3 regions of the Marinobacter subterrani genome follow, and region 2 is predicted to be linked to each of the others. Evidence: riboswitches for the same ligand, from Rfam matches in the RefSeq annotation. Region 2 holds a riboswitch; each other region holds the start of a gene.
The links. Region 2 has a riboswitch for cobalamin ahead of msub_RS11775 (ribonucleoside triphosphate reductase). Riboswitches for the same ligand answer to the same signal wherever they lie in the genome.

Region 1: another riboswitch for cobalamin. It lies ahead of msub_RS17360 (TonB-dependent receptor plug domain-containing protein); the one in region 2 lies ahead of msub_RS11775 (ribonucleoside triphosphate reductase).
Region 3: another riboswitch for cobalamin. It lies ahead of msub_RS15365 (ribonucleoside-diphosphate reductase subunit alpha); the one in region 2 lies ahead of msub_RS11775 (ribonucleoside triphosphate reductase).

What each region holds. Positions count from the first base shown of each region.
Region 1 is NZ_LFBU01000002.1:329,975-334,131, forward strand. It holds gene msub_RS17355 (putative nucleotidyltransferase substrate binding domain-containing protein) at 1-1,507, opposite strand, end outside; cobalamin riboswitch at 1,629-1,853, shown strand; gene msub_RS17360 (TonB-dependent receptor plug domain-containing protein) at 1,990-3,831, shown strand; gene msub_RS17365 (cobalamin-binding protein) at 3,861-4,157, shown strand, end outside.
Region 2 is NZ_LFBU01000001.1:2,520,897-2,525,053, forward strand. It holds gene msub_RS11765 (anaerobic ribonucleoside-triphosphate reductase activating protein) at 1-259, opposite strand, end outside; gene nrdD (anaerobic ribonucleoside-triphosphate reductase) at 261-407, opposite strand; partial or broken gene msub_RS11775 (ribonucleoside triphosphate reductase) at 400-2,148, opposite strand; cobalamin riboswitch at 2,299-2,501, opposite strand; gene msub_RS11780 (iron transporter) at 2,604-3,143, opposite strand; gene msub_RS11785 (FTR1 family iron permease) at 3,186-4,157, opposite strand, start outside.
Region 3 is NZ_LFBU01000001.1:3,302,728-3,306,884, forward strand. It holds gene msub_RS15365 (ribonucleoside-diphosphate reductase subunit alpha) at 1-1,494, opposite strand, end outside; cobalamin riboswitch at 1,689-1,917, opposite strand; gene msub_RS15370 (potassium channel protein) at 2,106-3,179, shown strand; gene msub_RS15375 (DUF350 domain-containing protein) at 3,212-3,631, shown strand; gene msub_RS15380 (DUF1190 domain-containing protein) at 3,740-4,157, shown strand, end outside.

The sequences.
Region 1 (4,157 bases), on a different contig from region 2:
GCTTGCCGTCCTCCTCCAGCACGAAGGTGCGGAAGAACCCGATCGGCGGTGTGCGGTTGAGAGCATTGCGGGCAAGCATGGCCAGGAACCTCGGGCTGTTGCTGGCCTTGTTGGCAACCAGGGTTTTCAGTTGCTCGGCAAACCCGGTCTCGCCATGGATACCGTCCAGATCGAAGAAAATGTTGCTGTTGAGCAAGGCCTGGGCCTTGGGGTTATCAATCCAGTCGGCGAAATAGTCCTTCCAGACCCGCAGCGGCTGGCGCCATTTCTGATTGGTGGCCATGATATCCCCGGTACAGTAGGTGTAGCCGCACTGGGCCAGACCATCGCTGACATATTTCGCCAGCGCCAGGAAATAGCCATCGTGCTCTTCGGGAACAAAACAGTCGTCCAGGATCATGGCGTTGTCCTGGTCCGTGACCACCAGTTGCTCATCACGGGCCATGGAGCCGAGCGCCATGAAGCAGTAGGGAACCGGCGGTGGCCCGAGATGCTCCTCGCCCAGTTCCAGCAGCCTCTGGGTAAAGCTGCGCCCGATGCCCGCCATGGCGCTGCCGATCATGTGGGAATTGGCGTCTTCGTTCACCATCCGCACGAAACTGTCACGGACATCCAGGCTGACCTTTTTCAGCCCTTTGAGGTTCTGCTGGTGGTAGATGTTGCTGACCAGGTAAAGACTGCTCTGGCTCTCGTACTTCACGATGTCGGAAAGGGCGATGACGCCCCGGACGTCGTCCCGGTCCATTACCGGAAGGTGGTGTACGTTGTTGTGCAGCATGGTCAGCATGGTCTCGAAAATGAACATGCTGGAGGGAATGGTGATCAGGTCTTTAGACATGATGTCGCTGATCGGCGTTTCCGAGGGCAAGGCCTCGGTGAGGGCCCGGGTGCGCAGGTCCCGGTCGGTAATGATGCCGCGCAGCAGGGGCCGTTCGCCCTCTTCATCCATCAGCAGTAAAGCGGAAACGCCGTTGTCGGTCATGATCCGGGCGGCTTCCTGGAGCCTCACGGTGGAGGGTGCCGATACCGGTGGCCGGGAAATCAGCCGGGTGACCTTGGCGGTCATCAGTTCGTTGGACTTTTCCCGGCGGGAAAGCGCAGAGCGCAAACGGCTGCGGTCCTCGATTTCCACAAAGTCGGCGAAGTTATCGTCGCTTTCCCACAGGAACTGGAAGGTCTCACCGGGGATCTTGTAGAGCAGCGTGTCTTCCAGGGCTTTTGCCGGAAACCGCACGCGCTTGTTCATCAGCAGGCCGAACTGGCCGAACATCTCGCCCTCGCCGATCCGGTTGTACAGCTCGCCGGACCGGCGATAGATCTCCACGGCCCCGGTGCGCACATAGTAGAGCCAGTTGTTCTGGTCACCGACCCCGAGGATCTGGGTGCCGGCCTTGAAGTACACCACCTCGATGCCGCCCACCACCTTGTCGAGCAGCGCCTCGTCCATCTCGTCAAACGGCGGGTACTGTGCCATGTGATTGCGGATGTCGATAAGCTCGGCCTGCATAAAACTCCCTGTTTTCGCGGGGGAAACTGGTTCTCAGACTGGCAATATAGCAGCGGGAGGGGGCAGCGGCCATGTCGACCTTTGATGGATCTCATTGACCGCTTTGCCCGGTATTGCTAGCCTTGCCACACTTTTTTCAGGTGTCCGTCGCAAAGCGCGACGGGTGAAACGGGAAATCGGTGAGTCTGGCCCCCAGCCAGTACAAGTCCGATGCTGCCCCCGCAACGGTAAGCAGGATAACGGCAATCTGATGCGCCACTGTGTCGCCAAGACATGGGAAGGTGATTGCCCGGGAACCTTGGTTCCGCCTGCCAGCCCGGAGACCGGCCTGGAAAAACACCCGAAGTTGCGGTGGGCGACCTGGGTGGGTGTAATCCGGTTCCGCGTTCCTGCCACCTGATGCCCACCTGCCCTTTCTGTCCGTTCCGTAGCATAAAACCTGACCCCCGTGCGGGCGAGCGCGGATTGCGGAGCGAAAAAGAATGCCTTTGAAACCCTCCTTACCTGTTGTAGTGGCGGCAACGTCAGTTTTGATCCTGCCTGGTCTGGCGTTCGGCCAGAGTGATACGAATGAGGAAGCCCTTGATCCGATTGTTGTCACGGCGACCCTGGGGCCGAAAACCGTGGGGGAAAGTCTTTCATCGGTAACCGTCATTGAACAAGATGACATCCGGCGTCAGCAGCCGGCCGAATTCACGGACCTGTTGCATGCCCAGCCAGGTGTCAACGTGGTGTCCGATGGCAGTTACGGTAAAACCACCAGTGTCTTCCTGCGCGGTGCGGGCAGTTCCGGCACTGTTCTGCTGTTGGACGGTATCCGCCTGCGCTCCGCCACTGCCGGCATCCCGCCCTGGCAGTTTCTGCCGCCGGAGCTGATGGAACGGGTGGAACTGGTGCGCGGCGCGAAAAGCTCGCTGTACGGGGCCGATGCGGTGGGCGGTGTCATCCAGGTTTTCTCCCTTGAGCCGGAGGCGGGCCGCCAGGGCTGGACCGAACTGTCGGGCGGCTCCCACGAGACACTGGAAACCACGGCAGGTGTGGCCGGGCGGGAAGGGCGCAACGCCTTTCTGGTCGGCGGTGTCTATTCCGATACCGAGGGCACCAACCTGCGCGCCGGGGGCGAAGACAAGGGGTTCCGCAACGCCGGCGGCCTGGCCAAAGTCAGTCACCAGTTTGATCAGGGGGGCGGCGCCGGCGTTACAGTGTTCCAGTCCGAAGGCAATACCGAGTTTGAGGGTGGCGACACCGACTTCCAGATCCGTGCCATGGGGCTTTATCTGGAAGCCGTGGCCAGTGACTACTGGCGCACCCGCATCCAGTTCTCCGAATCCCGGGACGAACAGGAGACGTTCGGTTCCTACCCCAGTGTGTTCAATACGCTGCATCGGTCGGCCCGCTGGGAAAACACCCTGACTGCGGGGGTCCATGAATTTGTGATCGGCTCGGAAGTCATGGTGGACGAGGTGGCGGGCACCAGCGAATTCACCGAAGACAGCCGGACCAACACGGCGGTCTTTGGCCAGGCCCGACTCAATTTCGGTGCCACGGATCTTATGGCCAGTGCCCGCCTCGACGACAACGAAGCCTACGGCAAGGAAGAAACCGGCGGTATCGCCCTGGGGCACGAGCTCGACCGGGTCCACCGTGTGCGGGTGAGTTACGCCACCTCGTTCCGGGCACCTACCTTCAACGACCTGTACCTGACCGTGCCCTACTACACCGGCAACCCGAACCTCGAGCCGGAAGAGGGTAAAATGATGGAGGCCGGAATAACCGGTCGCTACGACACCTGGTTCTGGGATGTCGCGGTTTATCAGAACGACGTTGAAGACCTGATCACCTACGTGTCTGACCCGGTCACGTTCGAGGGCACAGTCGAGAACGTCCAATCCGCCCGTATTCGTGGCATAGAGTTGTCCTCCGGTTTTAAAACCACTAACTGGGACCTGAACGCGGCGCTGACCTGGGCCGACAGTGAGAACCTCGATTCCGGCGCACGCCTGCCCCGGCGGGCGGAAAAGAACCTTCGCCTGGATGTTGATCGTCTGTTTGACAAATGGTCGGTGGGCGCCAGCTTTATCGCCGAAAGTGATCGGTATAACGATGCCGCCAACAACAGCCTGTTACCTGGCTACGGTACGGTTGATATAAGGGCGGCCTGGAATTTCCTGCCGGGCTGGTCGGCCAGCTTCAAGGTGGATAATGTGCTGGATCGCCGCTATGCCACCAGTCTGGGCAACGACAGCGTGACTTTCGAACCCTTTGACTATCTGGCTGCGGGTCGGACCTATATGGCCTCGGTGCGTTATGATTTTCGACAGTAGGCTCAGTTTCTGGCCGGTGACGTAATCCCATGATCCAACGCAGGCTTGTTCTGATATTGGTGCTGTTCGCCCTGATGCCCGCAGCGGCATTGGCAGATCCGCCCTGCGTGAAGGACGCCCTGAGTCGTGAGATGTGTCTTCAGGCACCGGCGAAGCGGATTGTTTCTCTCTCCCCCGGTGCCACCGAACTGCTCTTCTCGGCCGGCGCCGGAGACAGTGTGGTGGCTGTCAGTGCCTGGAGTGATTTTCCAGCCGAAGCGGCGGCGTTGCCACAGGTGGGCGATAGCAACCGGCTGGATCTGGAGGCGATCGTTTCGCTGGCACCG
Region 2 (4,157 bases):
GCAGGGCTTTCTGGATAGTAGGTTCGCCGCCGCTGAATACCACTGCGTCCAGTAAACCCTGCCGGCTTTTCAGGTGCCGGTGGGCTTGTTGCCAGGTCATTTTTTCATCACCGGCTTCCAGTGGTATAAGATGAGGGTTATGGCAGTAATGGCAACGCCAGGGACAACCCTGCAGGAACAGGGTTGCCGCTAGGTGTTGCGGATAATCGACGGTGGAGAAGGCGGCCATGCCTCCGATCACCAGGTTATCCGCAGTCATTTCAACGCTCCCGGAAGTGGGTGCGTTCGCGATGCTCGGATTGCTTGCCTTTGTTAAAGGCCGAGACCGGGCGGTGGTAGCCCATTACCCGGGTCCACACTTCGCAACGCTGGCGTTGGCTGTCATCGGGAAGTTTCTGGTTATCCATGCTGAACTCCTTCTTTGCTTCTTGGGGAAGTGCCGGACGTTGCCGGCAGTGATTGCCCGGCCAGCAACAACTCGTCGCATTTCGGGCAGAATTCGTGCTCTCCGTTCAGATACCCGTGCACCGGGCAGATGGAGAAGGTGGGCGTTACTGTGATGTACGGCAGCCGGTAGTTCTCCAGCACTGTTTTCACAAACCGGCCGCAGGTAGCCGCATCGCTGATGCGTTCGCGCATATACAGGTGCAGTACGGTGCCACCGGTGTAGCGGGTTTGCAGTTCATCCTGAAGATCCAGGGCTTCAAACGGATCGTCGGTGTAGCCCACCGGCAGCTGGCTGGAGTTGGTGTAATAGGGGGCATCCGGTGTGCCTGCCTGCAGGATGTCGGCAAACCGTTTTTGGTCTTCCTTGGCGAACCGGTAGGTGGTGCCTTCGGCCGGGGTGGCTTCCAGATTATAGAGATGGCCGGTTTCTTCCTGGTATTGCTTCATCCGCTCCCGCACATGATCCAGCAGTTCCAGTGCAAAGGCCCTGCCCTGCTCGCTACTGATATCTTCCTGATCGGCAGTAAAGTTGCGGACCATTTCGTTCAGGCCATTCACTCCAATGGTGGAAAAGTGGTTTCTCAGGGTACCGAGATAACGTTTGGTGTAGGGGAACAGGCCTTCCACCATCAGCCGGCCGATCTCCTGGCGCTTGGTTTCCAGGCTGTCCCGGGCCAGGTCCATCAGTTCATTCAGGCGGGCATAAAGCGCCGGTTTGTCCCCTTTATACAGGTAACCCAGCCGGGCGCAGTTAACGGTGACCACACCCAGCGACCCGGTCTGCTCCGCTGAGCCAAACAGGCCATTGCCCCGCTTGAGCAGTTCCCGCAGGTCCAACTGCAGGCGGCAGCACATGGAGCGCACCATGTTGGGTTCCAGGTCGGAATTGAGGAAATTCTGGAAGTACGGCAGACCGTAACGAGCGGTCATTTCAAACAGTCGCAGGGCGTTGTCGGATTCCCAGTTAAAGTCCCGGGTGATGTTGTAGGTGGGAATCGGGAAGGTGAACACTCGGCCCTTGCTGTCACCCGCCGTCATCACCTCGATGTAGGCCTGGTTGATCATGTCCATCTCGGCCTGCAATTCGCCATAGCTGAATGGCATTTCCTCACCGTCAACAATCGGTATCTGTTCCCACAGATCGTCCGGGCAAACCCAGTCAAAAGTGATGTTGGTAAACGGCGTCTGGGTGCCCCAGCGGGACGGCACGTTCAGGTTGTAAACAAACTCCTGGATGCACTGGCGCACGGTGGCGTAATCCAGTTTGTCCTTTCGGATAAACGGCGCCAGATAAGTGTCGAAAGAGCTGAAAGCCTGGGCCCCAGCCCACTCGTTCTGCAGGGTGCCAAGAAAATTGACCATCTGGCCGATGGCACTGGACAGGTGCTTTGGCGGGGCGGCTTCCACCTTGCCCGGCACGCCGTTCAGGCCCTCGTGCAGCAGAGTACGCAAAGACCAGCCGGCACAGTAACCACTGAGCATGTCCAGGTCGTGAATGTGCAAATCTGCCTGCCGGTGGGCCTGGCCGATTTCCGGGGTATACACCTCGTTCAGCCAGTAGTTGGCAATCACCTTGCCAGCGGTGTTCAGGATCAGGCCACCGAGGGAATAGCCCTGGTTGGCATTGGCGTTCACCCGCCAGTCGCTGCGGTGCAGGTATTCACCAACAGTGGCGGAGATATCCAGCAAGGCCGGATCAACAGGGTGCGAGGTGGTGTGGGCAGACATCAGGTTCCTCCTGGAAGCGCGTCAGGTTGTCGCAATAGGTGCAGCAACGTTCGCGAATACAGGAGGCCAGGCACGGGCGAGTGCCCGAGACATGATCAGCTGTTCACCCTGAGTCGCGAAGGTGCAGTGCTTGTTGCCCTGGCAGGTCTTCGGACTCAGGGGCGTGAGCCTTCCGGCTCTGCCTTACGTGGCGACTTCCCGGCTTGCGCCAGTGTCATCATGCCACGCTCGTTCCCCAATACCGCTGCGCGTCAGTTCCGGACTCTCACCGGATTCCTCGCCACAAACACAACATGTTGTGGCTTACCAAGACAAAATCACTATATACGCTGCGAAAACCAGATTCAAGGAAAACAGATATTTATTTTACTTGAATAACAGGCAGGATCCGCCTGCGCAGCATTTGCTCCACAGGCGGCAGAAATCAATCAGTAACCGCCCTTCTTACCGGTACCGACAAACGCAAATTCCCACTCGACATCAAACGGTGACCACCATTTGCCAACGCCGGTTTCCTTATCCTTGTGGCGGTAGAAGCCCTGATACGGAGGCGGATCGATGTGGTAGGTCACCTGGTACTTGCCGGGACCATCCAGCTTGATATTGGCTCCGTAATGGGGGCCGTCAGAGGCAACCATCGGCATAAAGGCACCGGTCGTTGACCAGTCCGAGCCTTCCTTGGTCAGGGTATAGGTGACGCCCAGATAGGGCACCCAGGCGCCAGCGCCAAACCCGTTGTTGTTGCCGGGCAGGGCCACCACATCGGCTTCAAGATGGATATCCTTGTCGCCCATGCCGGGCAGTTCCGGAGTCATCATCACCGGTTGCAGATATACGGCGCCGATTTCCATGCCGTGCTTTTCCACCGGCTCGCCGATCATCACCTCACCGGCCAGGGCAGAACCGGCCACACTCAGGCTGCCAGCCAGCAGGGTGGCCGAGGCCAGGGTTCGGGTAATTGCTTTCATCGCATTGCTCCTTCTTTCATGGGTAAACTTGTATGACGTGCCTCAGGCCTGCGCCGCCGCCCGGCGACGCAACCATAACCAGCCACCGGACAGGATCAATGGCAAGAGCACCACAGCCTGGGCCAGCAGGGTTTCGAGGGTTGGATAGACACCCAGCCAGGCCAGCCGGGGAATGCCCGGCAGCGGGGTAATGTCCACCCAGCCGGCTTCCTGAAGTTCAAGGATGCCGGTACCGACAAAACTGAAGGCGAGATAGAACAGCAGCGCTGCCGTGGCACTGAAGAACAGGGGTAACGGCAGTCGCAAAGACGCGGTGCGCATTATCAGGAAAGTCACCACCAGCGCACCGGCGGCTCCCGCTGAACCCAGCAGCATGGGTAAGGCGGCGCTCTCCGCCTGCCCCGCCAACGCGTAATAGAACAGGGTGGTCTCCGCCCCTTCCCGGTAAACCGCCAGGAACACCGCCAGCCCCAGCGCCCACAGCTGACCGTTGGAAAGAGCGCGGTCCACCTTCCGGCGGATATAGGCCTGCCATTTGTCGGACTGTTGCTTGGCCAGCAACCAGTGGCTGACGTACAGAAGCACAGCCGCGGCAAAGAGCATGGTGATACCTTCCAGCGCTTCACGGGCCGTACCGGAGATATCAAACAGAATTTTCATGCCGTAAGCCGTCAGCAAGCTGGCCACCAGGGCCAGACCTACCCCGGCATACAGCGACGACATACCACGGCCGCCGGCGGAACGGCGTAAGTAGGCGGCCAGGGCCATGACCACCAGCATGGCTTCGAAGCCCTCGCGTAACAGGATCAGGAAAGACTGCAGAACCAGTCCGGTAAAACTCAGGTCCTCATCGGCAAACAGGTTGGCGACATCGGTAGTCAGAGCCCCCTTGAGTTTCAACCAGGCCCCGGACACCTCGCCTTTCGGAGCTCCCTTGGCGGACAGGCCAATCACCTCACCGAACCGGGATTCCACCCGGGTTTTCAGGTGCGGATCTTTCATGCCAACGACGGT
Region 3 (4,157 bases), 780 kb from region 2:
GCCGTACAGGTCATGCAGATCCGGAGCATCGCTGGGGGAGAACAGGGTCCAGTCTTTGTCGTCACGCATCCGCTCGATCAACAGGTCCGGCACCCAGTTGGCGGTGTTCATGTCGTGGGTGCGGCGGCGTTCGTCACCGGTGTTCTTGCGCAGTTCCAGGAACTCCTCGATGTCCAGGTGCCAGCTTTCCAGGTAGGCACAGACCGCGCCCTTGCGCTTGCCACCCTGGTTCACCGCCACGGCGGTGTCGTTCACCACTTTCAGGAACGGCACCACGCCCTGGCTCTGGCCGTTGGTGCCCTTGATGTGGGAGCCGAGCGCACGTACCGGGGTCCAGTCGTTGCCCAGGCCGCCAGCCCATTTTGACAGCATCGCGTTGTCGCGGATGGCGCCGTAGATGTCTTCGAGATCATCGCCGACCGTCGTCAGATAACAGGACGACAGCTGGGAATGGCGGGTGCCGCTGTTAAACAGCGTGGGTGTGGAAGCCATGTAGTCAAACGACGACAACAGATTGTAGAACTCGATGGCGCGGGCGTTCGGGTCGTCTTCGCGCAGGGCCAGGCCCATGGCGACGCGCATGAAGAATACCTGGGGCAGCTCAAGACGGGCCTTGTTCCAGTGCAGGAAGTACCGGTCGTACAGGGTTTGCAGACCGAGGAAGCCGAATTGCAGGTCACGCTCCGGGTTCAGGGCAGCGCCAAGGCGCTCCAGGTCAAAACTGGCCAGCGCTTCGTCCAGCAGCTCGTGGCGAATGCCAGCTTCGATAAAGGCGCTCAGGGCCTGTGGGTAGATCTCCGCCAGCGGCAGGCTGCGGGGCAGGTCCAGTGCGCTGGCGTTCTCCAGCCGCAGTTGTTCCAGCAACAGCCGGGCGGTAACCGCGCTGTAGTCAGGCTCCTGTTCGATGCGGCCACGGGCGGTCATCACCAGTGCGGACAGCACGTCTTCCTCGGCTATGCCGTCGTACAGGTTGGTGAGGGCGTCCTCCACGAGGGAGTCGCCGTTGATGCCTTCCAGCCCGGTGGCGGCCTGCTCCACCTGCAGTTTCATCAGGCCCAGATCCAGCGGGACAATCTCGCCGTTGGCCTGTTTCACAGTCAGGTGTGGGTGGGCTTCCACCGGGGCGTGAAGCGCGCGTTCCCGGGCGTGTTCTTCCCGGTACAGCACGTAGGCGCGGGCCACCTTCTGCTCCTCGGCCCGCATCAGGGCCAGTTCCACCTGGTCCTGAATGTCTTCGATATGCACCTTGCCGCCGGCTTTCAGGCGCCGGCTGATGGCCTGAATAACCTGGTCGGTAACCCGGCGTACGGCATCGTTGATGCGGGCCGAGCCGGCGGCCTTGTCACCCTCAACAGCGAGAAACGCTTTGGTCACGGCAATGCTGATCTTCGACGGATCGAAGCCGACAAGCGTTCCGTTACGTTTGATGACCTGCAGGGATTCAGTATCGGTGTGCGAGGTTGGCCGGGGTTCGGCCAGGGCTGAGGCGGACATGTGTGTTCTCCTGAATACGCGTTGAATTCCTTTCACCATCGCGTAGGCAGAGAATCGGAGCACCACCGTAGGTCGGATTAGCGAAGCGTAATCCGGCAAAGGCGGTTTGGCGCAGACAGGGGTGTCGGATTACGCTTTGCTAATCCGACCTACACGTCTGGCCTGAGTCCGGTCTGCTCACCTTGAAACGCGAAGGTGCAGTTGTTTCCCTGGCAGGTCTTCGGACTCAGGGGCGTGAATCGTTCGATTCGGCCTCGTGTGGCGACTTCCCGGCTTGCGCCAGTGTCTTGATGCCACGCTTGTTCCCCAATACCGCTGCGCGTCAGTTCCGGAGTCTCACCGGATTCCCGATACTTTATGCTGTGGAGGTTTGGCTGTTAAAATTACAACATATAGTGTTAAACCAGAGACGCAAACACTATATGCCCAAATTCCACCGGTAGCAACCCAACACACGCGAACAACCGAACTTGACACTGGTTCCTGTTTGGGGCGAAATACGCCGGCTTCGCGGATCACTCCGCGACGGATATTATTCATCGAGCCAAGGATTCGGCGGTGTTTCTGTTGCACTCTTTTTACTTTTCCGCAGTACGGCGGTCGTTTGGATTATGATAATTTTCCAGCGGCTGCGGGCCTTGTTTGCCAACTACTTTGCCGAGCTCTCCGGCCTTAATCTCGCCGTAATGCTCATTTCTTATGCCGCCCTGTCCTGGGCCGGGCTGAGTTTGGCGGGCGAGCATTCTCTCACCTCTCCGGACCACTTCTTCTACTGGCTGATCATTACCGCATCCACTGTCGGTTACGGCGATTTCTCGCCAGAAACAACGATTGGCCGTATCTGGACCATCGGCTTTATCGTTCCCGCGGGGCTCAGTCTGTTTGCATTGACCATCGGCCGGATCGGCGCGTTTGCAGTGCATCATTGGCAGAAAGGAATCAAAGGTATGAAAGATTTCCAGGTATTTGAAAATCACATCGTTGTTATCGGCTGGAACGACACGCGAACCCTCCATCTGCTGGAGCTACTGCTGAAAGAGGAATCCATGGCCGGGTCCAACCGTGCGGTGTTGCTTGCCGCAACCTCGCCCCAGGAAAACCCGATGCCCGACAGCATCTATTTCGTGCGCTTGGGACAATACACCGATGAAAGGGAATTGAAACGTACCGGCATTGCGCAGGCAAGCTGCGTGATCATTGACTCGCCGGAGGACGATGTCACCCTGACCTGTGCATTGTTGTGCTATCAGTTGAACCCTGCGGCCCACATGATTGCCTACTTCAACAACGAGCGACTGAGCCAGTTACTGACACATCATTGCCCCACCGTTGAGTGCACACCCTCCGTGGCCGTCGAAATGCTGGCGAAGTCGGCAGCGGATCCCGGCTCGAGCGCCCTTCACCACGATCTCCTGAGCGTCGCCGGCGGTATGACCCAGTTCTCGCTGATGTTGCCGGAAACAGCGCCCCGGCAAAGCGTTGGCGATCTGCTTCACCCGTTCAAGCAGATCTTTGACGCACTGATCATTGGTGTTCAGGAGCCGGGTGAGAAATCCATCGAGATCAACCCGGGCCTGACGTACCCAGTCGGCCCCGGCGCCCGAATCTATTACATTGCCAACCGCCGTATTCTGGCAGAAGACTGGCACGCATTCGTTGATCAAACCAACCAGCCCGCCGGATAGGCACCGGCACGCAGCAAACAAGGAGACCTTTCATGGAAGAAAACCTGCTTCATCCGTCACTGTCCGGACTTGACGATTTTGCCCTCGCTTTTGGCACCTCGCTGGTGCTGTTGCTGATTTTCAAGTGGTTGTATCCCTTGATCACTCCGCACCGGGAGTGGCAGCTGGTTCGCGAAAAGAAGAACATTGCCGCCGCCATTGCGCTCACCGGGTCTATTGTCGGCTTCAGCGTCGCCCTGAGCGGAGCGGCAACCTATTCCGCCTCCTATTACGACTTCCTGATCTGGGGTGCCATCGCCCTGATTGCCCAGATTCTGGCATACCTGATTGTGTGGCTGGTGATTCCGGGGTTATCGACCCGGATTGTGAACCAGGAAACAAGCGCCGGGATCCTTGCAGGGGGTACGGCTGTGGCCGTGGGGCTGTTGAATGCCGCCTGCATGAGTTATTGAGGGGAGGGTCATACGATGAAAAGAACTTCGATGATCCGCTTGGTGCGAATGCGCAAACAGGTAAGGTCTTATCCTCTCGTTCCACTGACGGCAGCCATTGGTGCGATAATGTCAGGCTGCAGTTCGGACGATCGTGTTCCCGGGTATGTGTTCATAAATGCACAGGACTGCCTGCGGTCACTTCCGCACCTTGCCGCCGAGTGCGAGTCGGCCTACGAGACCTCCAAGCAGCAAGCGGCCACGTACGGGCCTCGTTACCGTAACGAGGACGACTGTGAAGTGGATTTTGGCGATGGCGCCTGCACCACCGACAGCACCTACTACTACGTTCTGGATGACGACAGAAAGCGGATAACAACGAGGACAGTCCTCCACGCTCAGCCCCGGATGGACGCGTTCGTCGCCCGCCCTCTGTTTGAAGGGTCACGAACCCTGGCATCAGAGCCCCTCCTGCAGTTCCGGAACAAGGGCAAACGTGGTTACTACACGGTGGATGGAATGCCGGTCAAAGCCTCGACGTCCGGGC